DNA from 3 places in the Bradyrhizobium sp. SZCCHNS1050 genome. Region 2 is predicted to be linked to each of the others. Evidence: predicted binding sites of a transcription regulator. Region 2 holds the regulator's gene; each other region holds the start of a gene.
The links. Region 2 encodes LexA, which represses DNA repair genes until DNA is damaged. Its sites were predicted from a motif close to TGTTCNNNNTGTGTTCNG; they were not measured.

Region 1: a site for LexA is predicted at 4,587-4,604, ahead of QX094_RS14325 (helicase-related protein). Genes of this name have one in related genera too.
Region 3: a site for LexA is predicted at 2,607-2,624, ahead of QX094_RS21665 (PA0069 family radical SAM protein). Genes of this name have one in related genera too.

Annotation. Positions count from the first base shown of each region.
Region 1 covers NZ_JAUETR010000001.1:3,156,608-3,166,672, forward strand. The annotation lists gene QX094_RS14295 (cold-shock protein) at 1-44, shown strand, start outside; gene QX094_RS14300 (transcriptional regulator) at 181-417, shown strand; gene QX094_RS14305 (hypothetical protein) at 576-824, shown strand; gene QX094_RS14310 (DUF2235 domain-containing protein) at 885-2,147, opposite strand; gene rpmB (50S ribosomal protein L28) at 2,491-2,799, opposite strand; gene QX094_RS14320 (DUF3108 domain-containing protein) at 3,415-4,191, shown strand; gene QX094_RS14325 (helicase-related protein) at 4,746-8,312, shown strand; gene QX094_RS14330 (RNA-binding S4 domain-containing protein) at 8,335-8,640, shown strand; gene fdxA (ferredoxin FdxA) at 8,755-9,093, shown strand; gene QX094_RS14340 (CarD family transcriptional regulator) at 9,595-10,065, shown strand, end outside.
Region 2 covers NZ_JAUETR010000002.1:131,574-141,638, reverse strand. The annotation lists gene QX094_RS25025 (S41 family peptidase) at 1-583, opposite strand, end outside; gene QX094_RS25020 (alpha-hydroxy acid oxidase) at 1,004-2,140, shown strand; gene QX094_RS25015 (HAD family phosphatase) at 2,186-2,815, shown strand; gene QX094_RS25010 (hypothetical protein) at 3,274-3,642, shown strand; gene QX094_RS25005 (hypothetical protein) at 3,669-3,932, opposite strand; gene QX094_RS25000 (alpha/beta hydrolase) at 3,931-4,632, shown strand; gene glp (gephyrin-like molybdotransferase Glp) at 4,764-5,975, shown strand; gene lexA (transcriptional repressor LexA) at 6,181-6,879, shown strand; gene QX094_RS24985 (hypothetical protein) at 7,154-7,594, shown strand; gene QX094_RS24980 (ComEC/Rec2 family competence protein) at 7,988-10,065, opposite strand, start outside.
Region 3 covers NZ_JAUETR010000001.1:4,791,210-4,801,274, reverse strand. The annotation lists gene QX094_RS21675 (ribonuclease HII) at 8-862, opposite strand; gene QX094_RS21670 (VOC family protein) at 938-1,387, opposite strand; gene QX094_RS21665 (PA0069 family radical SAM protein) at 1,407-2,585, opposite strand; gene QX094_RS21660 (phosphoketolase family protein) at 2,776-5,193, shown strand; gene QX094_RS21655 (glycosyl transferase) at 5,370-5,942, shown strand; gene QX094_RS21650 (helix-turn-helix domain-containing GNAT family N-acetyltransferase) at 6,007-6,936, shown strand; gene QX094_RS21645 (hypothetical protein) at 7,056-7,478, shown strand; gene moaB (molybdenum cofactor biosynthesis protein B) at 7,519-8,082, opposite strand; gene QX094_RS21635 (neutral zinc metallopeptidase) at 8,092-9,012, opposite strand; gene QX094_RS21630 (site-specific DNA-methyltransferase) at 9,397-10,065, shown strand, end outside.

The DNA.
Region 1 (10,065 bases), on a different contig from region 2:
AGATGCGCGGTAAAACCAGCGCAGAAAATCTCGCGCTGGTCTGATCGCACTGATCTGACGTCTCTGACGTCTTGGGCCATTTCACGGATGTACTGAAATGGCCGGTTTGCCCGCTCGATCCTGTATTGAGCGGGCTTTCTGCGTCTCGACGGTAACCCGCGTTTCCGGAAGGATCAGTCGATGGCCACCAAGAAGATGTCAGAACGCTCCCCCGAAAGCATTGCGCGGTCGGAGCGCCAGCGCGTCGCCGCCGAGGACGGGGCGAAGGCGCGCGCCGAATGGGATCAGCGCGCGACCGCGGTCCGCAAGAACATGGAGCGGCTGCGCGTGTTGCGGCTCGCCAAGGAAGCGGAAGCTGCGCAAGCGGGTTCTGACGCGGCGCCTGCGCCGAAGCGGCGGAAGAAGGTCGCTCGCTAGGGCGGTTTCGTCTCGCCTTCCGACGTCGGCTGCCCGGTGGAACTATCGGAACTTCAGATCCGTTGCCGGTGCTCGAACAGACGGGCGATCCATGCCTGATCATTACGTCTCAACCGCGTCCCGCGTACAGACCCGACCTTCGTACCGAGGAGGCTGACGTGGCCAAGTCGACAGCTACAGACGTTCGCATCGCCAAGGACGAGACGCAGCGTGGAGGCCAGACGATCGCATTCGCGCTCGCAATCGGCGCCACGCGGCAGGTCTGTCATCTCGAGACCTGCTTTTGCACCCGCAACCAGGCGTTCGCCTATCTGCAGCGAAACCGCACGGCGTTCGAGCAGATGGCGCGCGAGCAGTTCGCCCGTGGCGAGGTGACCGACGGCGTCATCCATCTGCGCATGATCTGAGGCGATCCGCCACACGCGGGCCTCTGAAGACGCTGCCCGACGCGCAACGCGCCGTTGCTGCTACTCCGCCTTCTGTTTGACCGGAAGCGGGACGCGCTCATAGGACGCGGGCAGATTGACGGGCCGGTAGTCCTGCGATTCCGCGATCCGCATCAGCACGCTCTCGTGGATGAACGCGCCCTCGGGAATGAAGCGCGGCTCGCAATTCGGAACGTACAATCCGAAATGCGCCTTGCGCTCCGGCCACTCCTTGTACGTCGCGCTCTTCGGCAGCCATTCCAGCAGCCGCCAGGCCGGCGTCATCGAATCGTGCAGGGGGCCCTGGACGCTCGGCGCCACATAGGAGAACGGACTGTTCTTGCGCTGCACGCCCCAGGCGAGCTGATTCACCGTGCGCGGATTGACCGTCAGCCCGGCCTCGACCGCCTCGTCGATCATCCACAGCAGCGGATATTTCGAAGCCGCCGACCGCACCTCGGGATAGCCGCCGCCGACGTCGGAATGCACGCCGGCGAACCACACCTGTTTGGCGTCCTGCGGTCGCGCCTGCGCCTTGTTGAAGCGGTTCGGCGTGAAGGTCTGCGGCATCCCCCACGGCTTCAGCCGGAACATGCAGCGGCGCTCGTCGATCGCCGCAGCCTGACGGAAGATCTTCACGCTCGGGTTCTCGATCGTGAAGGCGAGCTCCTCGAGGCTCGGCAGCGCAAACAGCCGGTCGGTGCGCGGCACGATCACGCTCGCCACCGTGTCCCACACGCCGACGAAATGGATCGTCGGCCAGCGCGTCGAGGTGATCCGCGCGAACTGCGCGGCCTGGTCGGCGCGGCTCTCCGGGATCGGCCCGTCCTCCTCGGTGCTCTCGAGCTCCTTGGTGATGCCGCGCCCGGCCTTCGGATTGTCGGAGGAGTACTTCTTGTAGGCAATCACGCCTGGGCCGACGAGATTGATCTGACCCGGCGAGATCAGCCCGATCTTGTGGATCAGCCCGGCCAGCACGCGCACGGTGTAGGCGCCCCGCGAGAAGCCGAACAGGAAGATGCGATCGCCGTCCTGGTACTGCGTGGCCAGGAAAGAGTAGGCGTTGATGACGTTGTCGTCGAGGCCGTAGCCCGTCGCGAGCCCCAGCACCATGTTGAAATTGGCCTTGAAGCGATGCCAGCTGTCGGGCTGCGTCAACGTGCCGACGCCGGGATCGTAGAACACGACCTGATGCGGTGTCGTCTTGTCGGTCTTGCGCAGGCACCGATAAAGCTTGAGCACGTTCGAGATGTTCTCGCTGATCTCGTTGCCGGTGCCGTCGCAGCAGATGACAATATTCTTCATGGCAAAGGAATGTCCGCAATAATGCTACCGCAACGAGTGTAGAGCATCCGGCTGGTGTTGGGGAGGTCGGTTCCCTATGGCACTTCGTCTGGGTCGCTGTTGCGCGCGGCGCGGCGGACATCGCGAAGTGACTGCGGGGCGCCGTTGTACGAACGGATGGTCACCCGACCAGTCCTGCCGCCCCACGCCTGCTGCCCGTGTCCAGAGTTGTCAGTTGGTCACGGCATCCGCAAGCAAAACGGCCGGATCTCTCGACCCGGCCGTTTCGACATCTCGTTCAGCTTGAAGCCGCGCCCGTGACGCGTCCGGCTTCTGCATCAATCCTGAATTTCGGCGCGCTCTCTCAGCTCGCCTTGGCGACCGGGGCAGCGTCCGCCGCCTTCTTCTCGATGGCGCGCTTCAGCTCCAGCGCGCGCGGCGACAGGGTCGCGGCGTTGGCCTTGAGCAGATAGGCATCGAGGCCGCCATTGTGGTCGACGCTCTTGAGCGCGTTGGTGGAGACGCGCAGGCGCACGTTGCGGCCGAGTGCATCCGAGATGAAGGTCACGTTGCACAGGTTCGGCAGGAAGCGCCGCTTGGTCTTGATGTTGGAGTGGCTGACCTTGTGGCCAACCTGGGGACCCTTGGCCGTCAGTTCACAGCGCCGCGACATGGCAATAAATCCTCTCTCATCCCCGCACCCTTCGTCCGCCTGTGTCGGCGGGCCGCGGGGGTCCAAAACTCGTCCAGCTCGTCTCTGGGAGATGCGGTCGTATAGGGGGGATGCGGCTTTTCGTCAAGGTTTTGAAGGCCGCAGCGAATAGAGGGAGCCGGGCCGGCGAACCCGAAGGGCGCGACCCGTGCATCCTCCTGGTCGGGCCGAAATCGCCAACCAGCAGAAAAGCAGGCGTATAATCAATAGTATAGCCGATAGTTTAGACCATATAAAGGGCGCATTCGGACGTGATGGATGGATATCCCGCGAACAGTCCGAAATGCCGGAATGGCGGCATGCTGGCGCGGTCGGAGGTTCGCGGCTCGGTTCCGGCAGAGCTGCGGATGACGGTCTGAGTGCTGTTCAGCTGCAAAGCGCTGGACAAACCGCCATTGTCGGACGGTTCGCGTTGTTTGAAGGCGTTTTTGGCTTAAGTAGCAAGGACGGCGCGTCGGATCGGTCCGGCGCTCAGGCAGGCGGATCGGTAGGATCATTCGTCACGTGACCATCATCTCGGTTCCCTCATTTCTCTCCTGTCGCCTGGCCGCGGCCGGGGCAGCGCTCTGCCTATTGTTGCCGGCGCAAAACGCCCAGGCGCAGGCTCGGTTGGACGCTCAATACGAGGCTTCCCTGGCTGGCATCCCCGTCGGCAAGGGCACCTGGGCGGTCGAGATCGGGGATGATCAGTATGGTGCCGCGGCTCAGGGCGGCACCGCCGGCCTGCTCAAGAGCTTCTCGCAAGGATCAGGCACCGGCTCGGTGCAGGGGCGCGTCGTCAACGGCGCCCTGGTCGGCCAGAGCTACCAGGCCTCGACCACGACGGGAAAGAAATCCGAGCAGATCCGCATCAATCTGCAGAACGGTACTGTGAAGGACTTCGCCATCGAGCCGGCGCCTCCGGTCGATCCCGACCGCATTCCGGTGACGGATGCCCACAAGCGTGGCGTGCTCGATCCGATGACGGCCTCTCTGGTGCGCGTGCCGGGCAACGGCGAGCTGCTGTCGCCGGACTCGTGCCGCGGCGCTGCGCCCGTGTTCGACGGCCGCATGCGCTACGAGCTCAAGCTCGACTACAAGCGCATGGAGAACGTCAAGGCAGACAAGGGTTATCGTGGCCCGGCCCTGGTCTGCGCGATCTACTTCACGCCAGTCGCGGGCTACATCCCGGACCGGCCGGTCATCAAATATCTGGCTCAGGCCCGCAACATGGAGATCTTCTTCGTGCCGATCGCCGGCACCCGTGTGCTGGTGCCGTTCAAGATGGTGATCCCGACCCCGCTGGGGACCGCGATGCTGGAAGCGACGTCGTTCATCACCCAGGCGGCGCCGCACGTCGCCAAGACCCAGTAGTGCGTCGTTTCGCTGCTCCTCCACATCGGAATCTCGTCGTTGCGGCACAGCCCCGTCAGCGGCCGTGGCGTGAAGGCCTGACGGCATGCCGTCCGCTATCGCTTGAATCCGATGGAGATTCGGGGTTCGCGCTGCATGATCTCCGGACTGACGGGCTCATGAGCTCCGATTTGTCGGGACCCCCTATGGATACTGTCTGCTGCGCGTGAATCCGTTTGACTCTTCCCTGATTCTGATTCGACTCGGGACGCGCTGAACGCGCGCCAGTTCCATCGCGAAAGCGTTGCTTGTGGAGCCCGCGAAAACTTGATCTAGTGCTGGCTTGATGGCAGAGCGCGAGATGTTGCGGTGAACGAAGCCGGAAAGCCGACGGAGTCAGCGATTCCTTCGCGATTCGTTCTCAAGGCGTTCCGAAGCTTAAGCTGCGTCACTATATGCGTCACAATGTGAGACAGGGGTCAGCATCGCAGCCTCTCCAGACACACGATTATTCCGCATCCGTCGCGCGTGAACGGCGCGCTTCCAACGCCGGCTTCGAGACCCACATTTAACGAATGGCTTTTTCGTCCTCTTCGGCTGCCTCGCCTTTCGAGCGCACGTCCGACCGCGCTCCCGGAAGCGGCGTCACCGCCGTGCTCGGCCCCACCAACACCGGCAAGACGCATCTGGCGATCGAGCGCATGCTCGCGCATTCCTCCGGCATCATCGGACTGCCGCTGCGGCTGCTCGCGCGTGAGGTCTACAACAAGATCGCCGATCGCGTCGGCAGCGAGGCCGTCGCGCTGATCACCGGCGAGGAGAAGATCAAGCCGAAAAATCCGCGCTACTGGGTGTCGACCGTCGAAGCGATGCCCAGGGATCTCGACGTGTCGTTCCTGGCCGTCGACGAGATCCAGATCGCGTCCGATCTGGAGCGCGGCCACGTCTTCACCGACCGCATCCTCAATCGCCGCGGTCGCGACGAGACGCTGCTGCTGGGTGCTGCGACGATGCGTCCCATCATCGAGCGCCTGCTGCCGGGCGCGTCGATGGTGACACGGCCACGATTGTCGCAACTCGAATTCGCCGGTGATCGCAAGATCACGCGACAGCCGCGCCGGACCGCCATCGTGGCGTTCTCGGCCGACGAGGTCTACGCCATCGCCGAGCTGATCCGCCGCCAGCATGGCGGCGCCGCTGTCGTGCTGGGATCGCTGTCGCCGCGAACCCGCAACGCGCAGGTGGCGATGTTCCAGAACGGCGACGTCGACTATCTCGTCGCCACCGATGCGGTCGGCATGGGGCTCAACCTCGACGTCGATCACGTTGCCTTCGCGTCCGACCGCAAATATGACGGCTATCAGTTCCGCCGGCTCACGCCGTCGGAATTTGCCCAGATCGCCGGCCGTGCCGGACGCGCGACGCGCAATGGCACGTTCGGCACCACCGGACGTTGTGCGCCATTCGAGCCCGAGCTGGTCAATGCGCTTCAGAACCATGCCTTCGATACCGTGAAGGTGCTGCAATGGCGCAACTCCCGGCTTGATTTCGCGTCCTTGAGCGCGCTTCAGGTCTCCCTGGCGGTCGCGCCGGCGCATGAGGCGCTGACGCGCGCGCCGATTGCGGAGGATCTGCGCGTGCTCGATCATGCCGCGCGCGATGCCGAGGTGCGCGACATGGCTCACGGCGCGGCCGCGGTCGAGCGTCTGTGGGAAACCTGCCAGATTCCCGACTATCGCAGGCTGGCGCCGGCCGCCCATGCGGAGCTGGTGACCACCGTGTTCGGCTTCCTGATGCAGAAGGGGCGTATTCCGGACGCCTGGTACGCGGCCCAGGTCGATCAGGCCGACCGCGTCGATGGCGACATCGATACGCTGTCGGGGCGGATTGCACAGATCCGTACCTGGACCTTCGTGGCCAACCGGCCCGACTGGCTGCGCGACCCTGATTATTGGCAGGGGATTACCCGCGAACTCGAAAATAAATTGTCAGACGCCCTTCATGAACGGCTCACGGAGCGTTTCGTTGATCGTCGTACCAGTGTATTGATGCGGCGCCTGCGGGAGAACAGTGTTTTGAATACGGAAATCGGCAAGACCGGCGAAGTGATCGTTGAAGGGCACGCGATCGGCCGCCTGGATGGATTCACCTTCGCGCCCGACGCCGCCGAAGCCGGCTCGGAGGCCAAGGCCTTGCAGGCTGCTGCCCAGAAGGCGCTGGCCGGCGAGATCGAGGCGCGCGCCGAGAAGCTGTCCAGCGCGCCCGACGAGCACATCGTGCTCACCGCCGACGGCACGGTGCGCTGGACCGGCGACGCGGTCGCCAAGCTGGTCGCGGCCGACGACGCGCTGCATCCGCGCCTGCGCATCATCGCCGACGAGCGGCTGACCGGTGCTGCGCGCGACAAGGTCCAGGCGCGGCTCGATCTGTGGCTGAAGACGCATATCGAGAAGCTGCTCGGCCCGCTGTTCGAGTTGTCCAAGGCCGAGGACATCACCGGCATCGGCCGCGGCATCGCGTTCCAGCTGGTGGAGGCTCTCGGCGTCATCGAGCGCGCCAAGATCGCCGCCGAGATGAAGGATCTGGACCAGCCGTCGCGCGCCACCTTGCGCAAGTATGGCGTCCGCTTCGGTGCCTACCACATCTACGTCCCGGCGCTGCTCAAGCCCGCCGCGCGCGCGCTCGCTGCGCTGCTGTGGGCCGAGAAGCAGGGCAATGTCGACATGTCCGCGCTGACCGGCGCGCAGCATCTGGCGAGCTCGGGCCGGACCTCGTTCCCGGTCGACAAGGCGCTGCCGCGCGATGCCTATCGCGTGCTCGGCTACAAGCAGGCGGGCGAGCGCGCCGTGCGCGTCGACATCCTGGAGCGGCTGGCCGACCTAATTCGTCCCGCCCTGGCCTGGCGCGACAATGCACCGGGCGAAAAGCCGGCCGGCGCCTTCGACGGCCGCGGCTTCGTGGTGACGCAGGCGATGACCTCGCTCACCGGCTCGGCCGGCGAGGACTTCGCCTCGATCCTGCGCGCGCTCGGCTATCGCATGGAGAAGCGCCCGCCGCTGCCGCCCAAGCCGATTGAGAAGCCCGTCGAGGCTGCTGCCGCCGCGGGAGCCGCTGCGGAAGCCGCTCCGGCTGAGCCGGCAGATGCGCAGGCCATGCCGGGCGAGGACCTCGCAGTTGTCGCCGGCGAGCCGGCCGACGAGCAGGTTCCCACCGTCGCGGAGGCCGCAGTCGCTCCGGTGACCGAGCAGGCCGTCGCCGTGCCCGCGGTGGTCGGTGAGGAGCAGGCGGAAACCGCGTCGGTGTCGGCCCTGGCATCGCTGCCGACTGTCGATTTCGTCACGCCGGATGTGGCGGACGAGGCGTCCGTGGCCGAGACGGCTGCCGAAAGCGTCGTCGCCGAGGCGGAAACCGCCGTCGCTGCGGATGCGCCGCGGCCCGAAGCCGCTGAGGCCGTCGCGAACGAGGCAACGAGCATCGGCGACGCTTCGGCTGAAGCCGCCGCGGCGGAAACTGCTGCTGGATCGACCGCTACCGAGGCTTCTCCCGCCGAGGCCGCGCCTGCTGCCGAGCCCGTCCTGGTCGAGGTCTGGCGGCCGGGCGGGCGCTCGGAGGAGCGCCGGCCGCGTCACGACCATCATCATCGCGGCCGGCCCAACCGTCCGCAGCATGAGCGCGGGCAGGCTGCCGGCGGCGGCCAGGCACCGGCCGGGACCGCTCCGGCCGAGGGCGGCGAGGCGCGCGAGCGCCATCACCGCGGCCATGGCCGGCGCGACCGGATGAAGGAGTTCGGCAAGGACTTCCGCAAGGGCCCGCCGGAGGCTGGTGCGGCTCCACCAGCCGAGGGCGCATCGACACCGGCGCGCGAGGATCGCGGGCCGCGCCGCGATCATGATGCCAAGGGGCGCGACCAGAACCGGGATCGCAACAAGGGTGGCAAGTTCGGCGGTGACCGCGAGGGGCGCGGCGGCCGCGACTTCGGCAAGGGGGGGCGCGACAAGCGCGACAGCGGCCCGGCGCTGCGGCCCTACGCATCGAGCAGCGGCGGCGGCCGGGATCGCGACCGTCCGGTCGATCCCAATTCGCCGTTCGCCAAGCTCGCCGCGCTCAAGGAGCAACTCGCGGGGAACAACCGCAAGGACTGAGCGGCAAGATCGGTTGGCAAGATTGGTTGGAAGGACAACGCCGACGTCCGACACCCCGTCAGAGCGCCAGCGCCTCGACAAATGGCTGTGGCATGCGCGGCTGGTGAAGGCGCGCACCAGCGCCGCGGCGCTGGTGTCGTCGGGGCACGTCCGGGTCAATGGTGTGCGCGAGACCTCGCCGGGCCATGGGGTGAAGACCGGTGATGTGCTGACCATCGCGCTCGATCGCAGCGTGCGCGTTCTCAAGGTGACCGGCTTTGCCGAGCGTCGCGGCGATGCTGCCTCGGTGCGCGGACTGTACGATGATCTGGATGGCGGACGATCCTGATCTATTGCGCCAGAGCAATGTCCGGTTCAGTTCTTCGCCCCGCTTCACTTGCGGCACATCACGTCCTGCGCTAGTCCAAGCCAGCCGAATTGTCGATCCGTTCCGGAGCCTTGGATGACTTACGTCGTCACCGAAAACTGTATCAAGTGCAAATACACCGATTGCGTTGAGGTCTGCCCGGTAGACTGCTTCTACGAGGGTGACAACATGCTGGTCATTCATCCGGACGAGTGCATCGATTGCGGCGTGTGCGAGCCGGAATGCCCGGCCGACGCGATCAAGCCGGATACCGAGCCGGGTCTGGAGAAGTGGCTGGGTGTGAACGCTGAATATGCCAAGTCCTGGCCCAACATCACCCAGAAGAAGGACCCGCCGGCCGACGCCAAGGAGCACGACGGCGAGGATGGAAAGTTCCAGAAATATTTTTCGTCGAAGCCCGGCGCCGGAGACTGACGGTCGTCTCGCTACCTGCGAGGCACCAGCGCGCCCCGTCCTGCGGGGCGCCATCGCGCCGATCGAAATCGTTGCGCGGAAACAATGGCCTAGAACACCTCATGCGGTGAGCGGGAACCGCTGCATGAGTTGTTCTATTCCGGCACGTTGCACTTAACCCTAACTTCGTGGATCCGTCACAATACCGCCCCTGCGGCCTCTAAATCATTGATTTTTGCGGCAAATGTGCTATATATACCACATTCTCAGAGCCGAACCCGGCCATGCGTAACCTTTTTTGGCCGCCCTTTTAGGTTCCCGCAACATCAAACAGGGGCGTGGCAGTTCCGCGCGCAGGCTGTGTCACAGAAAACGCGTAAAAAGAGTGCTTCCAAGAGTACAAAAAAAGCCGCCGCGGCCAGCCGCAGCGTTTCCAAGGGCCGTGCCCGGGCTCCTGTAAAGGAGATTCGGGCTGCCGCGAAGGCCTCGGCTGCCAAGTCCACCAAGAACAAAAGAAGCGCAATGCCTGAAAAGACTGCCAAGACTGCCGCGAAAGCATCCGCCGCGAAGACCACTCTTGCAAAGGACTCTGTTGCCAAGGCTGCGCCTGCCAAGGCCGCCGCTGCGCCCAAGGCTGCCACCAAGACCGCCGTTCCCGCGGCCGCTGCCCCTGTTGCCAAGCCCGCCGTCGCCGCCAAGCCGGCTGTTCCCGCCGCGGCCGCGCCGCGCGTCGAGGAAAAGAAGCTGCCGACCCAGCGCCAGGGCTTCAAGACCAACGAATTCGTCGTCTATCCGGCTCACGGCGTCGGCCAGATCCTGGCCATCGAGGAGCAGGAGATCGCGGGCGCCAAGCTCGAGCTGTTCGTCATCAACTTCATCAAGGACAAGATGACGCTGCGGGTGCCGACCGCCAAGGTCGCCAATGTCGGCATGCGCAAGCTGTCCGACCCGGCGCTGGTGAAGAAGGCGCTGGAGACCCTGAAGGGCCGTGCC
Region 2 (10,065 bases):
CCGGGCGCACCTTGATGATCTCGCGCGTCAGCGTAACGTCGAGCGGTGCGTCCTTGCCCTTGCGCATGATGGTGAGCTTGGTCTTGGTGTTGACGCCGCCCTTCATCTTGGCGACGGCCTGCTCGAGCGTCAGTCCCTGCACCGCCTCGCCGTCGATCTTGGCAATGAGATCGCCCGAGAGAACGCCGGCCTTGGACGCGGGCGTGTCATCGATCGGCGCGACGACCTTGACCAAGCCCTCCTCCATGGTGACCTCGAGACCGAGTCCGCCGAACTCGCCGGACGTGGTCTCCTGCATGTCGCGCCAGGACTTGTCGTTCATGTAGCGCGAATGCGGATCGAGCGAGGACACCATGCCGTTGATGGCGCCTTCGATCAGCGCGGGATCGCTCGGCTTCTCGACATAGTCGGCGCGAACACGCTCGAACACCGCGCCGAACAGATTGAGCTGCGAATAGGTGTCGGCCATGCCGGCCGCGGCCTTGGCCTTCGCAACGAGTTGCGCGCCGTCGGGACCCGTGACCATCAGGGTCAGCCCGACGCCGGTCATCGTGCCCGCCAAGAACAGCCAGTTTTTTCGCATTGTTTGCTTCCCGAGCGTTTGTTGGATGGCCGGCCGATCAAATGGTCCGCACGCATCGCCGGCGCGATTTGTGTTGCGAACACACACCACATTTCCGGTTTCTTCAAGGCCGATATTGCGCCGCCGTACCGGGGCCCGACCGCCGGCGCTCGCATCCGAAATGGACGTTCACAGGCTGAAATCAAGCTCAAGGCTGCGCCGGCGCCGGGCCCGGCTGAACATACCCCGGCTTTCACGGACACCCATGATCACAATTCGACGAGCCGTGTACCACGCCGCGATTTGATGGCCTGGGCCTGCGGGGCGCCGCTCCCCGCGCGCGCCCGGGAAGCTCGAGTTCGGAATGGCTTGCTCCCGGCCCGCTCGATGGGCAATGCTCCGCAGCAAAACCGCAAGCATGACAGTCGCTGGGAGGCAAACATGAACCAACGGACCCCGATCGAGGCCGGGTGGCGGAACGTCGAACTCGGCTCGAGCGACGAGAAGTTCCAGAACCTGCACGAGCTCATCCGCAAGGCGCGCGCCCAGCTCAACCAGAACGCCTGGGACTACATCATCGGCGGGGCCGAAACCGAGACCACGCTGCGCCGGAACCGGATGGCGCTCGACGAGATCGCGTTCCGTCCGCGCGTGCTGCGCGACGTGTCCAGGGTCGATGCCTCGGTTGAAACTTTCGGACGCAAGCTGCGCCTGCCGGTGGTCATGGCCCCGGTCGGTGCGCTCGAAATCTTCGATCCGGCAGGGGCGGCCAGCGTGGCCCGCGGGGCGGGCCGATTCGGAGCCGTGCACATGCTGAGCTCGGTGTCGGAACCCGGGCTGGAGAAGACCGCCGAGGCCGCGCCCGACGCGCTGCGAATCTTCCAGCTCTATGTCCGCGGCGACGACGCCTTCGTCGAGGACTATGTGAGCCGGGCGGTCGCCAACAGCTACACCGCGTTCTGCCTGACCGTCGACACCGCCCATTACAGCCGGCGTGAGCGCGACATCGCCAAGCGCTACGTCCGCGAAAGCCGGCTGCGCGCGACCGGCGGCGACCACCAGAAGGCGCTGAGCTGGCACACCGTCAAGCTGATCAAGGACAAGTTCAAGCTGCCGCTGATCATCAAGGGCATCGCGACCGCCGAGGACGCGCAGATTGCGGTCGATCACGGCGTCGACTGGATCTACGTCTCCAACCATGGCGGCCGCCAGCTCGACCATGGCCGCGGAGCCATGCATGTGCTGCCGGAGATCGTCGCCGCCGTGAAGAGCCGGGCAAAGATCATGGTCGACGGCGGCTTCTGCCGCGGCACCGACATCGTCAAGGCGATCGCCTCCGGCGCCGACCTCGTCGGCATCGGCCGGCTGCAATGCTGGGCGCTCGCCGCGGCCGGCGAGGACGGCATCCTGCGCATGCTCGAGCTGCTGGAGGACGAGGTGATCCGCACGCTCGGCCTGCTCGGCGTCACCTCGTTCGCGGAGCTGAACGCGTCCTATCTGCATCCGGCGGCCGCCACCAACCTGCCGAGCGTGGTCAGCGCGTTTCCGCTGGTCGACATCGAGCCCTACCGGTATTGAGGAGGCGCCGCTTCCGTCCCACGCAAGGCATCGTCGACCCGCCCCATGCCCGCCTCCGCTCTCCGCCCCGGCGTCGCCGACGCGCTGCTGTTCGACCTCGGCCGCGTCGTCATCGACATCGATTTCGTCCAGGTGGTCTCGCGCTGGGCAGCGCATGCCGGCTGTCCGCCGGAGCGCATCGCCGCGCGCTTCGTGCGCGACGAGATCTATCACGGGCACGAGCGCGGCACCGTCTCCGATGCCGCGTTCTTCGCCAACCTGCGCCGGCAACTCGGCATCGACATCACCGACGCGCAGTTTCTCGACGGCTGGAACGCGATCTTCGTCGGCCCGATGCCGGGCATCGCCCCGCTGCTCGCACGCGCGGCTTCGAGACTGCCGCTCTATGCCTTCTCCAACACCAACCAGCCGCACATCGATCACTTCTCGCCGCGCTATGCCGACCTGCTTGGTCACTTTCGCGAGATCTTCCTGTCGTCGTCGATCGGCCTGCGAAAGCCGGATGCCGAGGCGTATGATCACGTGGTGCGGGCGATCGGCGCGCCGGCCGAGCGGATCGTTTTCTTCGACGATCTCGCTGAAAACATCGACGGCGCGCGAACGAGCGGGCTGCAGGCGGTGCTGGTGCGCTCGACGGCCGACATCGCCGCGGCGCTGGAGGCGCTCGGGATCTGATCGCGTCGCGCAAGGGTGCGTCATGGCCAGCGGCGTGACGTTCTGAAAGGCTGCGCTCGCAATGACGGTGCCCACTCGTGCAAAATTGTTCTCGCGACACGATGTGCCCGAGCTTTGCTGCTCTCATTTCACCCTCCTCCAATCGGAGGGCGCAGGGAATGCCGGGCTGCAGGCCGCAACCCATGGCCCGCCTGCAGAAAAAAAGCAGGCGGCAGTCACCACAGGTCCAGCCGACATCCGGCATTCCCTGCGCGATGGTCTTCACGCTTATACGCGATCTCCCCGGTGCCCGGCTTGTTGGCCACCGTCGCCGACGGGATCATCAGCACCCTTCGGCTTGGCATCAGCTTCGGGATGCCAGGACCACGCGACTTCACGTCCGCGCCATGCCGTTCGTCCGCGCGCCATCAGGGCACGCTGCGACACGTCGCGGCCACCGCATCCCGCGCTCCACGTCCGTGACGATCGCGAAGCGCCCCTCCTGTCGAGCACGGGACCAAATCAGCATAGCAGCTTTTTCCGAAAAAGCGAATCCTAAATGCGACCGCCGGCAACGGCGCCATCCGGCCCGTCTCCCGCCACATCCGCTGGCCGCAGACGAGCCGGCGCCTAAGCGCATCGGCATCGGCGGCGAGATCGTCAAGATCGCGCCGTGCTCGATGACCATCGTCGGCACGCTCGCCGATTGGTCGCAATGGACCGGCGTGACCTTCGACAGCTCGGGCGAGATCGAGGTCCCCGGTGCTCTCGTGCCCGTGCTCGCGTCGGTCGAGCACGACCGTGCCGCCTATGTCGAGCCGAATGTCTGGATTCGGCATCCGCTCTGACGCGGTGCAGGTCGTCCGCGCGACGATCAACGCGCCGGCACGACGCGCTCGTTGAGAAATCCGATCACCACGTCGAACGCCTGCCGTCGATTCCGCTCCATCAGGATCATGTGCGTGCCCTGCCCGATCTCGACCAGGCGCTTGTATGGCGCGCTCACGAGGCGAACGAACAGGTCGTGCGCCATCCCGAAGCGGACATCCACATCCCATTCCGTCGCGAGCACGAGAACCGGGCAGTCGATCGTGCTGGGATCGTAGATCGGCTGGTCCACGGTCCAATGCTCGTCCATGTGGCGCGTGCAGATCGAGGGCGTCGCGGCAACGCATATGACGATCGCCTATGACCGGCGCGGATTTGGTGAGACGGTCGCCTATGAGGAAGCTCATTCTCCGGTCGAGGACCTGCTCGCCGTCGTCGACGCGCTCGCGCCGGCGCGGCCGGCGACGCTGATTGCCTGCTCGCAAGGAGGCCGCATCGCGCTCGACTTCGCGCTTCGCCATCCGTCACGTATGGCATCGCTGGTGCTGATCGCACCTTCGATCAGCGGCGCGCCGGAGCCGGTCTATCCACCGGAGATCAAGGCGCTAACGGCGTCGTTGGCCGCTGCCGAGGCCGCACAGGATTGGGATCGGGTCAGCGCTATCAAGGCGCATCTGTGGGTCGACGGTCCCTTGCAGCGCGAGGGACGCATCTCCGGCGAGCCGCGCGAGACGTTCCTGAAGAAGAACGCCGCCGCACTCCGCGCGCCGCCAACCGGCGCGACTCTCGATGTGGCACCAGCCTTCCCACGCCTCGCGGAGATCGTCGCGCCATCGCTCGTCATCCGGGGGGACTTGGACTTTCCTCACATCCAGCAGCGAAGCAGGCTGCTCGCCGCAACAATGCCGAACGGGTCAGGACATGAGCTGGCCGGAACGGCGCACCTGCCGAGCCTGGAACGTCCGCAGGAGGTCATGCGGTTGATTGCGGACTTTCTCGCGCGATCGTGAGGCAGCGGCCCGGAAACGGCCCACAGCAGACGGTCAGAACGCAGGGAGCGGCCTAGGCCCTTGGCCGCGCCGTGCGCGTTCGGTTAGAAGGCGATTCATTCGATCTGCCGTCTCCGTCCGAAGGAACTCTCATGGCCCTGATGCCGGTGTCTGATGCGTTGTCCGCCGTGCTCGCCGGCGCCGAACCGCTGGCCGAGGAGCAGGTCGGGCTGGACGAAGCGTTTCACCGCATCCTGGCGCGGGACATCGCGGCGCTGCGGACGCAGCCGCCCGAGGCGATGTCGGCAATGGACGGCTATGCCGTGCGCGCGGCGGACGCCGCCCAGGCCAAGGCGCGGCTGAAGATCATCGGCGAGGTTGCGGCAGGGCGGCCGTTCGATCGCGTGGTTGGACCCGGCGAGGCGGCGCGGATCTTCACCGGTGGCGTTGTTCCGGAGGGCGCGGACGCGGTGGTGATCCAGGAGGACACAATCGCCGAAGATGGCCACGTCGTGATCACCGAGGCCGCGATCAAGGGCCGGCATATCCGGCCGGCGGGCGTCGACTTTCACCAGGGCATGGTGCTGCTGAAGTCCGGGCGCCGGCTCAGCGACCGCGACCTGTCGCTGGCGGCCAGCATGAATCATCCGGCGCTGCCGGTGCGGCGCCGGCCGAAGGTGGCGCTGCTCGCCACCGGCGACGAGCTGGTGATGCCGGGCTCGACGCCCGGCCCGGGCCAGATCGTCTATTCCAACGGCTACGCCTTGCGGGCGCTGGTGCGCAACGAGGGCGGGACCCCGATCGATCTCGGCATCGCCGCGGATACGATGGAGGCGACGATCGCCGGCATCCGCCGGGCCCGAGAGGCCAAGGCCGACATCTTGATCACGACCGGCGGCGCCTCGGTCGGCGATCACGACCTGGTCAAGCAGGCGCTCGAAGCCGAGGGCGTCGAGATGGCGTTCTGGAAGATCGCGATGCGGCCGGGCAAGCCGATGATGCACGGACGGCTCGGCGACGTCAGGGTGATCGGACTGCCCGGCAATCCGGTGTCGTCCTATGTCTGCGCCCTCCTGTTCCTGGTGCCGCTGATTCGGCGGCTGCTCGGCCGCGACGAGGCCGTGATGCCGCGCGAGACCGCCCTGCTCGGCCGCGAGCTCGGGCCGAACGATTCGCGCGAGGACTATCTGCGGGCGCGGCTCGAAGAGCGCGCCGACGGCACGCTGGTTGCGACCCCGGTGAGCCAGCAGGATTCGTCGCTGCTTGGGAATCTCGCGCTCTCGCAGGCGGTGGTGATCCGGCCGGCGTTTGCTCCGAAGGCGCCTGCCGGCAGCCCGTGCGAGATCCTGCGCCTGCCGAACTGAGCCGCTTCCCCGGTAAAGCCCGGTCTGTTCATCATATTTTTAGGATTGCGGAACACACATCGAACATATAGTGTCCGTTCATGATTTGTTTTTAGTATGTTGCGGGCGACGCGATGACGGTCCGACTCCAGGGCGCTCTCAGCCGGTTTGTGCGCGAGGCGCAGCTCCTGGACTCGGACGACAACAAACCGGGGACCAGGTCGAGATGCTGACGCGCAAACAGTACGAACTTCTGCGGTTCATCAACGAGCGGCTCAAGGAAGCCGGCGTGCCGCCGTCCTTCGACGAGATGAAGGATGCGCTCGATCTGCGCTCGAAGTCCGGCATTCATCGCCTGATCACGGCGCTCGAGGAGCGCGGCTTCATCCGCCGGCTGCCCAATCGCGCCCGCGCGATCGAGGTGATCAAGCTGCCCGAGCTGTCACAGGCCGCCAACAACCGCCGCGGCTTCACCCCATCGGTGATCGAGGGCAATCTCGGCAAGGTGCGCACCAGCACTCCCGCGCTGGACGATGGCGAGCGCCCCGTCGCAGTGCCGGTGATGGGCCGCATCGCCGCCGGTACCCCGATCGAGGCGCTGCAGACCCGCAGCCACACCATCAGCGTGCCTGCCGACATGCTCGGTAACGGCGATCACTACGCGCTCGAGGTACGCGGCGACTCCATGGTCGATGCCGGCATCCTCGACGGCGACATGGCGCTGATCCAGCGCAACGAGACCGCCGACACCGGCGACATCGTGGTGGCGCTGATCGACGATGAGGAAGCGACGCTGAAGCGCTTCCGCCGCCGCGGCGCATCGATCGCGCTGGAGCCGGCCAACACCGCCTACGAGGTACGCATCCTGCCGCCGAACCGGGTGAAGATCCAAGGCAAGCTGGTCGGGCTGTACCGCAAGTACTGATCGCGAATGGGATCGGTCGATGGGCGGCGGGCGCACGCGCTTTCGCCGCCGATCGGAGGCTGCCCAGCAAAATACGTCACGCGCGAATGCACCTCATGATGTGCAGCGCGGCATGCTCAAACGCTTGTGATCGGCCGCGGGCACACGCGATGCAGATCAGCGCAGAATTGCCGCGAAGCGCGCGCTAACATCACCATCGATGTCCACTCTGATAGAGGCCTGCGCCTGTCCGGGGGGAGCGTGGGTCGGCTATCTCTCAACGAGGAGCGATCCGATGTGTGACTACAGCCTCCATGCGGTTGCGTCCCGTCCCGCCAAGGTCGGCGAGACGTTGATCTCGATGACCTTCCGTGGCACCGCCACCCGCGGCTTCGCGCTGGAGAGCGAGCCGACCGTCGCAGTCTGCATGCTGCCCGGCACCGAGTTGGCCTTCGCCGAGGACGTCCGCTACGACAGCCGCTGGCTCTGGACCCGGACGATCCGCGAGCGCGTCGCAAAGTTCAACAGCATCGAGACTCACATTCCCGATCGCCATCACGACGCGATCGAATTCGCCGATGGCCGCCACGTGCTGGTGACCCAGCTCTGCGAGGGCCAGCGCGTCACCGTGCTGCAATTGCCGGTCAGCAAGCAGCCGGCGGAGCGACGCCCGGACATCGCCGAGGACGTGCCGCCTTCGCAGGCCACACCGATTCGCCGCATCAGCATCACCTGAGGGGTCTCCGCATCGGCATTTCTCTCGGTCGTGAGCGAGCTTTCGACCGTGGGAGATTTGGGTTCTGCAAGCGCAAAGTCCTCTCGGGCGAACCTCACGCCCCGGCATCGCATCGGATAGGAACGACATCCCTCGGCCGGCATGATGTGCCGGGGGAGCCTGCCGCCGTGGTCAACAAGATCGATTGGAACAAGGCCGCCGGGATCACCGAGCCCGGCTGCAATATGCTTGTGTTCGGATGGCTGACAGTCACGGCTGACGACATCGCCATCTGGCAACGCTATCCGCGCGCTGCGTTCACGCTGGCCGAAAGCCCCTCGCTGTTCGATGGACTTGGCAACATGGACCTGGCGACACCGAGTATCATCTCGGCACGTTCGAGCTGCCCGGCACTCAGTCTTCTTCGCCCTGCTCCGTCTCCGGCGGCGTCGCGTCCTGAGGCCGCACGGCCGGCGCGCGCGGCGTCAGCGTCGTGTCGAACTCGCCGGCCTCGGCGGGCGCCGGCCACCATGGGCGGTCAGTGCCGCCGGCGCGCGCCGGCGTGACGGCGAAGCTCCTGCCCTGCCGCACCAGCATCAAGGCGCCCTGCTGCCGCAACCGCTCGCGATCGATGACGGCCGCCGCGCAGGATGACGGCGCGGCGCGCGCGGTGACGATGAGCGCGGCACGGGCGCAATCATCGGCGAGCGCCTCGGCGCGCAGGGTCAGGGCGGCGAATCGGCCGTCGGCCATTGCGACCACGCAGCCCGCCTCGTCGCAGGAGACGCCATCGGTGAGCGATGAATCCGCCGGCAGCCGGGCATCGGCGTCGGCCGCGAGCCACTCCTTGGTGGCGAACACGTCCTTGCCGATGCGCATCGCATGCAGACGCCCGTCACGGCCGCGCACCGCCACCGCGCGCCCATCGCCGGCGATCAGCGCGTCGGGCAGCGGCGTCGCGGCGGCCCACGCGGTGGCCACCACGAGCCCCACGGCGCCCGACCAGCGCAGCGGTGTGCGCAGCAGGCCGATCAGGATGACACCGAGGCTGGCCAGGATCAGTGGACCGATGCCGAAGGCCGGGATGCGCCCGACCGCGCCGGGCAGCGCCGCCACCCAGCGCGTCACCGCGATCATCCAGTCGATGCCGAGGCCCATCAGCGTCCACCAGGGACCGTCGAGCCCGAACGGCGCCGCCACGAGGCCCATCAGGCCGGCCGGCATCACCAGCGCCGAGACGACCGGCATCGCTGCGAGATTGGCGAGCACGCCATACGGCGTGACGCGATGGAAATGGAAGGCGGCATAGGGCGTGGTCGCGAGCCCCGCGATCAGCGAGGCCAGCAACAGCATCGCAAGCTCGCGGCCGCCCCACAGCGCAATGCGCTGGGTGGTCGAGCTGTCCGGCGTCGCGAACAGTCTGGGCAGGCCGAACTGCACCAGCGCGACCAGGCCGAGCGTTGCCGCGAACGACATCTGGAAGCTCGGATGCACGAGCGCTTCCGGGGCCGCCACCAGTACGATCATCGCTGCGACCGCGAGCGTGCGGAAGGTGACGGCGCGGCGGTCGACCATGACCGCGATCAGCACGACCGCCGTCATGAAGAACGACCTTTGGGTCGCGACCTCCGCGCCTGAGAGCAACAGATAGAACGCCGCCGCGACCAGCGCCGCGGCCGCCGCCCATTTCTTGATCGGATGGCTGATGGTGAGGCCGGGGATCAGCGCCAGCAGCGCGCGCACGGCGAAGAATACGACGCCGGCGACGACCGCCATGTGATAGCCGGAGATCGACAGCACATGGCCGAGACCGGAGACGAACATCGCGTCGTTGACATCGGGCGTGATGGCGTCGCGCCGGCCGGTCAGCAGCGCGGTGGCGATGGCGCGCTCGTCGCCCGACAGGCGGCCGCGGATGCGTGCGTCGATCGCATCGCGCAGACCCTGCATGGCCGCCGCATAGCCCAGGCCGAAGCCGGCGGCCTGCGGCGGCGTCGCCGTCGTGATCGCGCCCATCACGAAGCCGGAGGCGCCGATGCCCTGGAAGAACATGTCGCGCGCGAAGTCGTAGGATCCCGGCCGCACCGGGGCCATCGGCGGCAGCAGCCGCGCCTTGAGCTGCACGAAGCTGCCGACCTCGGGCGCCGCGCCCTTGCGCACCGCGAGCCTGACACGCGCGATGGTGACGGCGTTGCGCGGGCTCTCCATCGACGTCACCCGCAGCACGATGCGGTCGCTGCGCTCGCGGATGTCGCGCGCCTCGACGAAGCCGGACAGCGCCACCGAATACAACGGCCGCGCCAGCACCGGATGCGCGACGCGCGCGGTCTTGACGGTCGCCGCGGCGAAGCCGCACGCCGCCGCCGCGATCATCACGGCAACCGGAAACAGCCGATGCCGCCGCATCATGATGGCGACGATGCCGAGCAGCGCCGCGGTGGTGGCGGCAATCCAGAGCACGGGCTCGTGATCGGCGGCGAAGTACAGCGCGA
Region 3 (10,065 bases), on a different contig from region 2:
ACCTGCATCAGACCCCGACCGAGATTTCGGTGGATGTCACCACGGTCACCTCGGCAAACAAATCCGGCTCCGGGACGTCGGTCCACGGCTGGTGCTTGCGCCGTGCGGCCACGACGGGTGCGAACAGGCTGCGATGATGCACCGACGGTCCGAGCCGGTCCAGCGCAGCGAGGTGCTCCGGCACGGCATACCCCTTGTGCTGCTCGAAGCCGTAGCCGGGGCAATCCTGCGCCAGCGCGCACATCAGCCGGTCGCGCGTGACCTTGGCGACGATCGAGGCGGCCGCAATCGACATCACCAGGCCATCGCCGCCGATCACCGCCTCGCAGCCGCAATCGACGTCGATGCGGTCGCGGCCGTCGACGAAGACGTGCTTCGGCGCCTCGGGCAACGCCCTCACGGCGCGCGACAGCGCCCACAGCGAGGCCCGCAGGATGTTGTCGCGATCGATTCGCGCCGGCGAGGCGACAGCCACCGCGAACGCCGACGTCTTGCAGATCTTGTCGAACAGCGCCTCGCGCTGCTCCGCGCTCAGCCGCTTGGAGTCATCGAGGCCTTTCGGGATGCGCGCGGGATCGAGAATCACGGCCGCGGCGACCACCGGACCGGCCAGCGGCCCCCGTCCCGCCTCGTCGCAACCGGCGACCGGCCAGATGCCCTGCTTGAGCAGCGCTCGCTCCCGCCGGAAGCTCGGCGGCGCCACCGCGATGACGCCCTTGCCGAGCTTGGCGGCCGACCTGCCGGCAGCATTCGTGGCAACAGGCTTGGTTGCGGCCTTTGCAGGTGCGCTCTTCGCCACGGCGCCGCTCGTCGCCTTCGCCCTGCCCGGCTTTTTCGACTGATCGCGAATCATGGCCGGCATGGTGCGGAACGGCCTGCGGCGGCGCAACCCCGAACGGACCTCATTCCCCGCTATTCGCCCCTTGCCGGCGACCGACTACGACGGCAGATGCACTCGATCATCCTCGCCGACATCAATCCCCGGCGCGATCACCACTTCCCAGACATGACCGTCCGGATCGGAGAAATAGCCGCTGTAACCGCCATAGTCGGTTCGTTGCGCCGGCTTCAGCAGCATCGCGCCTTTCTCCACCGCCGACGCGAGCGCCGCATCGACCTCGGCCTCCGAGCGGCAGTTCCATGCCAGCGTCACGCCGCGGAACGCCTGGGGGCGCGGTGCGTCCGGCACGCCCGCATCATCGGCGAGCGCGCCCCACGGGTACAGCGCCAGCACCGTCCCGCCGGTCTCGAAGAATGCCACGGCCTCTCCGGTCGCGCGGAATTTTCGGGCGAAGCCGAGCGACGTATAGAAGGCGATGCTCCGCCGCATCTCGGATACACCGAGTGTGATGACGGTGAACCGCGGAACGCTCGCTTGTGCGCTCATCAACTGCTCTCCGCACGCTTCAGAACAGGCTGAGTTGCTGCCCGCCGCCCTTCGGCCGGACGAAATGATCGGTCGTCAACTTGGTCCGGCGCTTGTTCAGGCCGAGCTTTTCGCAGGCGATCTCGAAGCGGCGGCCGATCATCCAGGCCATCGGGCCTGTCCCCTTCATTCGCGTGCCCCATTGCGAGTCGTAATCGCGGCCGCCGCGCATGTCGCGGATCAGGGTGAAGACGTGGCGGTAGCGGTCGGGATAATGCTCGAGCAGCCATTCGCGGAACAGGTCGCGCACCTCCAGCGGAAGGCGCAGCAGCACATAGGCCGCCTCCTTGACGCCGGCATGGGCGGCGGCATCGAGGATGCGCTCGATCTCGCTGTCGTTCAGCGCCGGGATCACCGGCGCCACCATCACCGTGGTCGGAATGCCGGCCCTGGACAGCGCCTGCAGCGCCTCCAGCCGTTTCGACGGCGTCGAGGCCCGCGGCTCCATGGTGCGCGCCAGCTTCGGATCCAGCGTGGTCACGGAGATCGCGACCTTCGCCAGGTTCCTCTTGGCCATCCGCGCCAGGATGTCGGCATCACGCATCACCAGCGCCGACTTGGTCACGATCCCGACGGGATGGCCAACCTTTTCCAGCACCTCGAGGATGCCGCGCATGATCTTCCGCTCGCGCTCGATCGGCTGATAGGGATCGGTGTTGGTTCCGATCGCGATCATCCGCGGCTCGTAGCCGCTGGCCGCGAGCTCCTTTTCCAGGAGCGCGGGCGCATCCGGCTTCACGAACAGCTTGGATTCAAAATCAAGACCAGGCGACAGCCCGAGAAACGCATGGGTCGGCCGCGCGAAGCAGTAGACACAGCCGTGCTCGCAGCCGCGATACGGGTTGATCGAGCGATCGAAACCGATGTCCGGCGAGTCGTTGCGGGTGATGACCTTGCGCGAGGTATCGGTCGCGACCGTGGTCTTGAATGGCGGCAAATCCTCGAGACTCTGCCAGCCATCGTCGAAGACGACGCGAGCCTCCGCTTCGTAGCGGCCGCTCGCATTGGATTGTGCACCCCGGCCGCGGCGCCGGCCCCGTTCGATGGCGACCGCGAGTTCGGGGAAGTCGTTTTCCGGGCCAGATGAAGGCGCGCCCACCGGCTCGGAGGGCACCGGGACCGGCGGGCGCTTGAGGGCATGTGAAGATGCTCGGCTCATGGCCAAGACATAGCACACAAAAAGAACAATACAAGAACAAAAGAGAACAATGTCTCGGAACGGTTCTGGAGCCACGCAAGGCCAACCATCACATTCCCGTTCTATCCTTCGCAGCGCACTGGAACGGAATGGTGCGGCGTTACTCTAATGCACTTCCCGCAAGCGCGAAGCGGACGGCAAGCGAGGTTCCATGAACATCACGTCTTCCCATCAGACCAAAACGGCCGACGATCTCGACCTGCTCGATCGCTATTGGCGCGCGGCGAACTATCTCTCGGTCGGGCAGATCTATCTGCTGGACAACCCGCTGCTGCGCGAGCCGTTGAAAGCGGAGCACGTCAAGCCGCGCCTGCTCGGCCACTGGGGGACGACGCCCGGACTGAATTTCATCTACGCCCATCTCAATCGCGCCATCCAGGCGCAGGATCTCGACGTCATCTACGTGTGCGGTCCCGGCCATGGCGGCCCCGGCATGGTCGCCAACACCTATCTCGAAGGCAGCTACAGCGAGATCTATCCGGACATCACGCGCGATGCCGATGGCCTGCGCAAGCTGTTCCGGCAGTTCTCCTTCCCCGGCGGCATTCCGAGCCATGCCGCGCCCGAGACGCCGGGCTCGATCCATGAAGGCGGCGAGCTCGGCTACGCCCTGGTCCACGCCTATGGTGCGGCGTTCGACAACCCCGATCTGATCGTGGCCTGCGTGGTCGGCGACGGCGAAGCCGAGACCGGGCCCCTCGCCGCATCCTGGCATTCGAACAAGTTCCTGAACCCGGCCCATGACGGCGCGGTGCTGCCGATTTTGCATCTCAACGGCTACAAGATCGCCAATCCGACCGTGCTCGGCCGCATGGGCGATGCCGAGATCAAATGCCTGTTCGAAGGTTACGGCTACGAGCCGCTGTTCGTCGAAGGCGCGGAGCCGAAGGCGATGCATCGCCAGATGGCGGACGCGCTCGATGTCGCGCTCGCGAGCATCCGCTCGATCCAGCAGAATGCGCGTCAGCCGGATGCAACGATCCAACGGCCGCGCTGGCCGATGATCGTGCTGCGCAGCCCGAAGGGCTGGACCGGGCCGAAGGAGGTCGACGGCCTCAAGGTCGAAGGCTTCTGGCGCGCCCATCAGGTGCCGATCACCAATCCGCGCGGCAAGCCCGAGCATCTCGCGCTGCTCGAAGCGTGGATGAAAAGCTACGAGCCGGAAACGCTGTTCGACGCCCACGGCCGGCTCGTGCCGGAGCTGCAGGCACTGGCGCCGAAGGGCACGCGGCGCATGGGCGCCAACCTGCATGCCAATGGCGGTCTGCTCAAGCGCGAGCTCAGGCTCCCAGACTACCAGCATTTTGCGGTCGAGGTGTCCTCTCCGGGCCAGACCATGGCTGAAGCCACGCGCGAGCTCGGCAAGTTCCTGCGCGACGTGATCACGCTGAATGCAGAGACACGCAACTTCCGCATCATGGGCCCGGACGAGACCGCCTCGAACCGGCTCGATGCCGTATTCGAGGTCACCGAGCGGGTGTGGATGGAAGGCATCGAGCCCTACGATGTCCACCTCGCCCATGACGGCCGCGTGATGGAGGTACTGAGCGAGCATCTCTGCCAGGGCTGGCTGGAGGGCTATCTGCTCACCGGCCGCCACGGCCTGTTCTCCTGCTACGAGGCTTTCATCCACATCGTCGATTCGATGTTCAACCAGCACGCCAAATGGCTGAAGGTGTCACGCGAGCTGCCGTGGCGGCGCCCGATCGCGTCGCTGAACTATCTCCTGACCTCGCATGTCTGGCGGCAGGACCATAACGGCTTCAGCCATCAGGACCCCGGCTTCGTCGACCTCGTCGCCAACAAGAAGGCGGACATCGTCCGCATCTACTTCCCGCCGGATGCCAACACGCTGTTGTGGATCGCGGACCACTGCCTGCGCACCTACGACCGCATCAACGTCATCGTTGCCGGCAAGCAGCCGGCGCCGCAATGGCTGTCGATGCAGGAGGCGGCGACGCATTGCGACGCCGGCATCGGCATCTGGTCTTGGGCCGGCACCGAGCCCGCCGACGAGGAGCCCGACGTGGTGATGGCCTGCGCCGGAGATGTCCCGACCCTGGAGACGCTCGCAGCCGTCGACCTGCTGCGCAAGGAATTGCCCGACCTGAAGATCCGCGTGGTCAACGTCGTCGATCTCATGACCCTGCAGCCGAAGCAGGACCATCCGCACGGCCTCAGCGACCGCGACTTCGACAGCCTGTTCACCACCAACAAGCCGGTGATCTTCGCCTATCACGGCTATCCGTATCTGATCCATCGCCTCACCTACAGCCGCACCAACCATGCCGGCATGCATGTGCGCGGCTTCATCGAGGAAGGCACCACGACGACTCCGTTCGACATGGTCGTGCTCAACGAGCTCGACCGTTTCCACCTCGCCATCGAGGCGATCGAACGCGTGCCCGGCCTCAGCGTGTCGGCGGCCCATGTGAAGCAGAAATTCCGCGATGCGCTGATCGAGCATGCCCGCTACATCCGCGCGCATGGCGAGGACATGCCGGCGATCCGCGACTGGGTGTGGCCGAACAGCGCCGGCGGCACCACGCCGACGCAGGCAGGCGACTGAGCCAGTCAAGCGCGAGCTTCAGCAACACGGCACCTTGAAATAGCACCGTTCGGGCGCAGCCCCGAACGGCGCGGCCAGGTGCGTGCTGCAAAATTCCGCAGCGCAGCGGGCTGATTTGGCTATGACAAGATGATAACAGTCATGCCGGAGGCGCGACAGATAGCGATGCCAGTTTCATGCTGAGCGTGATCATTCCGACCGAAGGTGTCGAGCAGACCGCCGTGGCCACCCTGTCCGCGCTGGTGCCGGGCGCCGCGGCCGGTGTCGTCACCGAGGTGCTGCTGGTCGATCGCTCGCCCGATTCCAGCGTGATCGAGCGGGTCGCGGACGTCGCCGGCTGCCACTTCATGAAGTTCGAGGGCTCCCAGGCCGCGGCCCTGGCTGCAGGGGCCGCCAGCGCGCGTGCGCCCTGGCTGATGTTTCTGCCCGCCGGCGCGATGCTCGATCCCGGCTGGATCGATGAAACCATGCAGTTCGTCCAGAGCGTCGCCACCACCGGCCGGCCGCGCGCTGGCGTCTTCCGCTATGCCCGATCTCCCTATGCCGCAATCAGCCTGCGCGACCGGCTGCGCGCGGTTGCGCGGGTCCTGGTCGGGCCGCTCGGCGACCAGGGTCTCCTGATCGCCAGGGATCACTACCGGCAGCTCGGCGGATACAAGCCCGACCACAAGCGCGCCGAAACGCGGCTGCTGCGTCAGCTCGGCCGTTCCTCGCGGACGATGCTGCGCAGCCGGATCGTGATGGTGTAGCGGCACGACAATACTTGCCAAGGTCAATCAATTGGTTGACAATGGCAAATATTGGAGGTGCCCCATGAATTCCGCCCCAGCCGACGGCCAGGTCGCCGCCATCCGCGCGTTCAACCGTTTCTACACGAGGAAGCTCGGCGCGCTGGACCAGCATCTGCTCGACAGTCCGTTTTCTCTGGCCGAGGCGCGTGTGCTCTATGAACTCGCACAGTACGACGCCATCTCGGCCAAGGAGATCGGTCTCTCGCTCGGCCTCGATGCCGGCTATCTCAGCCGCATCGTCCAGAGCTTCGACGAGCAGGGGCTGATCACCCGCACGCCTTTGCCAACCGATCGCAGGCAGCAGCAGCTCGGCCTGACCGCAAGAGGCCGGCAGGCCTATGCCAAGCTCGACCGCAGCTCGCAGAAGGAGATCGCGGCCATGCTGGCGCCGCTGGCGCCATCCGTGCGCGACCGGCTGGTCGGTGCAATGACGACGATCGAGACCGCCCTGGAGCCGCAGCAGCCGGGCCGCTCCCCAGTGCTGCTGCGCAGCCATCGCCCGGGCGACATCGGCTGGGTGGTTTCACGGCACGGCGCCGTCTACGCCGAGGAATATGGTTGGGACGTCTCGTTCGAGGCGTTGGTCGCCGAGATCGGCGCACAGTTCATCAGGAGCTACGACCCGGCGCGCGAGCACTGCTGGATCGCCGAGCTTGCGGGCGAGCCGGTCGGCTCGATCTTCCTGGTCAAGGGCAGCGATGAGGTCGCCAAGCTGCGGCTGCTGCTGGTCGAGAAGAAGGCCCGCGGTCTCGGCGTCGGCCGGGCCCTGACCGAACAATGCATCCGCTTCGCCCGCGAGAAGAACTACAGGACGATCGAGCTGTGGACGCAAAGCATTCTCACCGCCGCGCGCGACATCTATGCCCGCGCCGGGTTTCGCAAGATCGCCGAGGAGCCGCACGCCATGTTCGGCGTCCCGCTGACCGGCGAGACATGGCGGCTCGAGTTGTAGCCGGGCGGCTCGTGCAGCAACCGCCGGTAGGCCGAGATCACCGCCACAACAGGCTGCGCATGCCGATTGCGAAGTTCCCGCGCGCCGGTACTATCCCGCCAAACAGGGCGGGAGCAGTGATGGAATCGATGGTGCGATCGAAGCTTGCGGCGCTTGTCGCGCTCGCGGGCCTGTTTGGGGTCGAGGCTGGGACGGCGGCTCGCGCCGCGCCCAAAGGGCGCGCAACGGTCGCGATTACGCGCACGACGGACTTCCTCTATCTGGCGGCACCAGCGGCGATCGAGATCAATGGCGCCAAGGTGGCGAGCCTTGGCCGCGGCGAGAGCTACAGCGGCTCGATTGCGCCCGGCGCCACCACGATCACCGTGTCGACATGGTCCTCGCCGGGCTCGTCGAACATTCGTTTCGCCGCCGTGCCTGGCAAGACCTACCGGATGGTCGTGGGACCGCGCGGCCAGAATTTCGCGGCCAGCATGATGGGCGGCCTCATTGGCGCGGCGATCGAAGGCGGCGGCGCTTTCGAGATCGTACCAACGAAGTGAGACGCGCGATCGACGCGCGGTGCCGCATCGCGCCGTGGCCCTATGCCGTCGCGCCCTGCGCCTTGGGCCGGCGCAGATGCTCGCCGAGCCGCGGCATGATCTCGACGAAGTTGCAGGGTCGCGTGCGGTAGTCGAGCTGGGGGGCGAGGATGCCGTCCCAGCCGTCGCGGCAGGCCCCCGGTGATCCCGGCAGGCAGAAGATATAGGTCGCACCGGCGACGCCGGCCGTGGCCCGGCTCTGGATCGTCGACGTCCCGATCTTGGCGTGGCTCAGCATGTGGAAGGCGATCGAGAAGCCGTCCATGCGCTTCTCGAACAGCGGCTCGATCGCTTCCGGCGTGACGTCACGGCCGGTGAAGCCGGTGCCGCCGGTGGTGATGACGACATCGACGCCGGGATCGGCGATCCACGACTTCACCACCGCGCGAATCTTCTCGACGTCGTCGGTGACGATCTCGCGCGCCGCGAGCCTATGGCCGGCAGCGGTCAGGCGGTCACTCAGGGTGGTACCGGACTTGTCGTCGGCAAGCGAACGCGTGTCGGACACCGTCAGCACGGCGATGTTGAGGGGAATGAAGCTCTTGCTCTCGTCGATCGCCATCATCGCGTCTCCCTACAGCGAACTGGCGCTGAACGTATTGCAGGCCTGCACCGTGCCCTGCTGGTAGCCGATCATGAACCAGCGTTTGCGCTGCGCGGCGGAGCCATGGGTGAACGAATCCGGCACCACGCGTCCGGTCGCCTTCCGCTGCAAGGTGTCGTCGCCGATCGCCGAGGCCGTCGTCAGCGCGGCGTCGATGTCGCCCTCCTCGAGGAAGCCCGGACGCTTCTTGGCCTCGCGATTGACCCAGACCCCCGACAGGCAGTCGGCCTGCAGTTCGACCTTGACCTGCAGCGCGTTGGCTTCGGCCTTGTTGTCCGACTGCTGCTGCATCCGCGTCACGCGCGGCAGGATGCCGAGCAGGTTCTGGATGTGGTGCCCGGCCTCGTGCGCAATGATGTAGGCCGCGGTGAACTTGCAGGCGCTGCCCGAGCAGCCCCGGAAGCGCGTCTCGACCTCGCGGAAGAAGTTGGTGTCGAGGAAGATCTGCCGGTCCGGCGGACAGTAGAACGGCCCCATCGCCGACTGCGCCATGCCGCAGCGGCCGCCATTGGTGCTGTTGCGAAACAGCACGATCTTGGGCCCGGTGTAATTCTGGCCGCTGGCCTGGAAGATCTCGCTCCAGCGGTCGTCGATCTCGCCGAGCACGCCGGCGATCATGTCGCCCATCTCGTCCTTCGGCGCGCCGGTCTTGCCGGGCGAGCGCCGATCGGCCTGCTGGGTCGGTGCGCCGCCGTGGCTGAGCATCTCAGCGCCGCCGATCAGGATGCGCGGATCGATGCCGAAGGCGTAGCCGATCAGGCCGAGAACGATGATGGTGCCGATGCCCAGCCCGCCGCCGCCGATCGGCAGACCCATACCACCGCCCATCCCGCCGCCTTCGTCGCGACGGTCATCGATGTCGTCGCTGCGACGGAAATCATCGTAACGCATGGGCGGCCTTTCCTCACGATTCTTGCGCGGCTCTGCGCGAAATGCCTAACGCGGCAAACAGGTAAAATTTCCACTGTGTTAATCAATAACCCGGCCGGCAAATTTTGCCTAGCGCCGCCGAAAAAACTGGCCCGCGCCGAACCTCGATCGGCTGCGCTCGCGCGCGGCCGGCGCGAAAAACCCATCGCAATCGGCGTCTTGCGCAGAGACCATCGTGTATCGACGAACGGAATTCGTCGCCGGTGCGCGTGATGAATGCGTGCGCATCGATGCGAATAATTTTCCGGGTTAAGTCCATTTTTACTTTGCCGGGTCAATGTGTGGGCAGTCGGTTGTTAGGTCCCGCGTCGCCGACAGCGTCGCCTGAGTCAGAGTTCTTGAGTCATGGTAGAGTCGCGTCGCGGGGCGTCTGCAAGGGCGCCCCGCACTAAATTTCAGACCCTCGAAGAGCAACGAATCATCGTCGGCGACTGCGTCGCCGAGATGTCGAAACTGCCAGGCGCATCGGTCGACCTGGTGTTTGCAGATCCTCCCTACAATCTGCAGCTCAAGGGCGAGCTCAAGCGTCCCGACGAATCGCAGGTCGATGCGGTCGACGACGATTGGGACAAGTTCTCCTCGTTCTCCGCCTATGACGACTTCACGCGCGCCTGGCTGCTTGCCGCGCGCCGCCTGATGAAGCCGAGCGCGACGATCTGGGTGATCGGCTCCTATCACAACATCTTCCGCGTCGGCGCGATCATGCAGGATCTCGGCTTCTGGATCCTCAACGACATCGTCTGGCGCAAGTCCAACCCGATGCCGAACTTCCGCGGCCGCCGCTTCACCAACGCGCACGAGACCATGATCTGGGCCGCGCGGGACGAGAAGGCGAAGGGCTACACGTTCAACTACGAAGTGCTGAAGGCCGCCAACGAGGACGTCCAGGCGCGCTCGGACTGGCTGATTCCGCTGTGCACGGGCGAGGAACGGCTGAAGGACGGCGACGGCAAGAAGATCCATCCGACGCAGAAGCCGGAAGGCCTGCTGGCGCGGGTGCTGCTGTCATCCTCG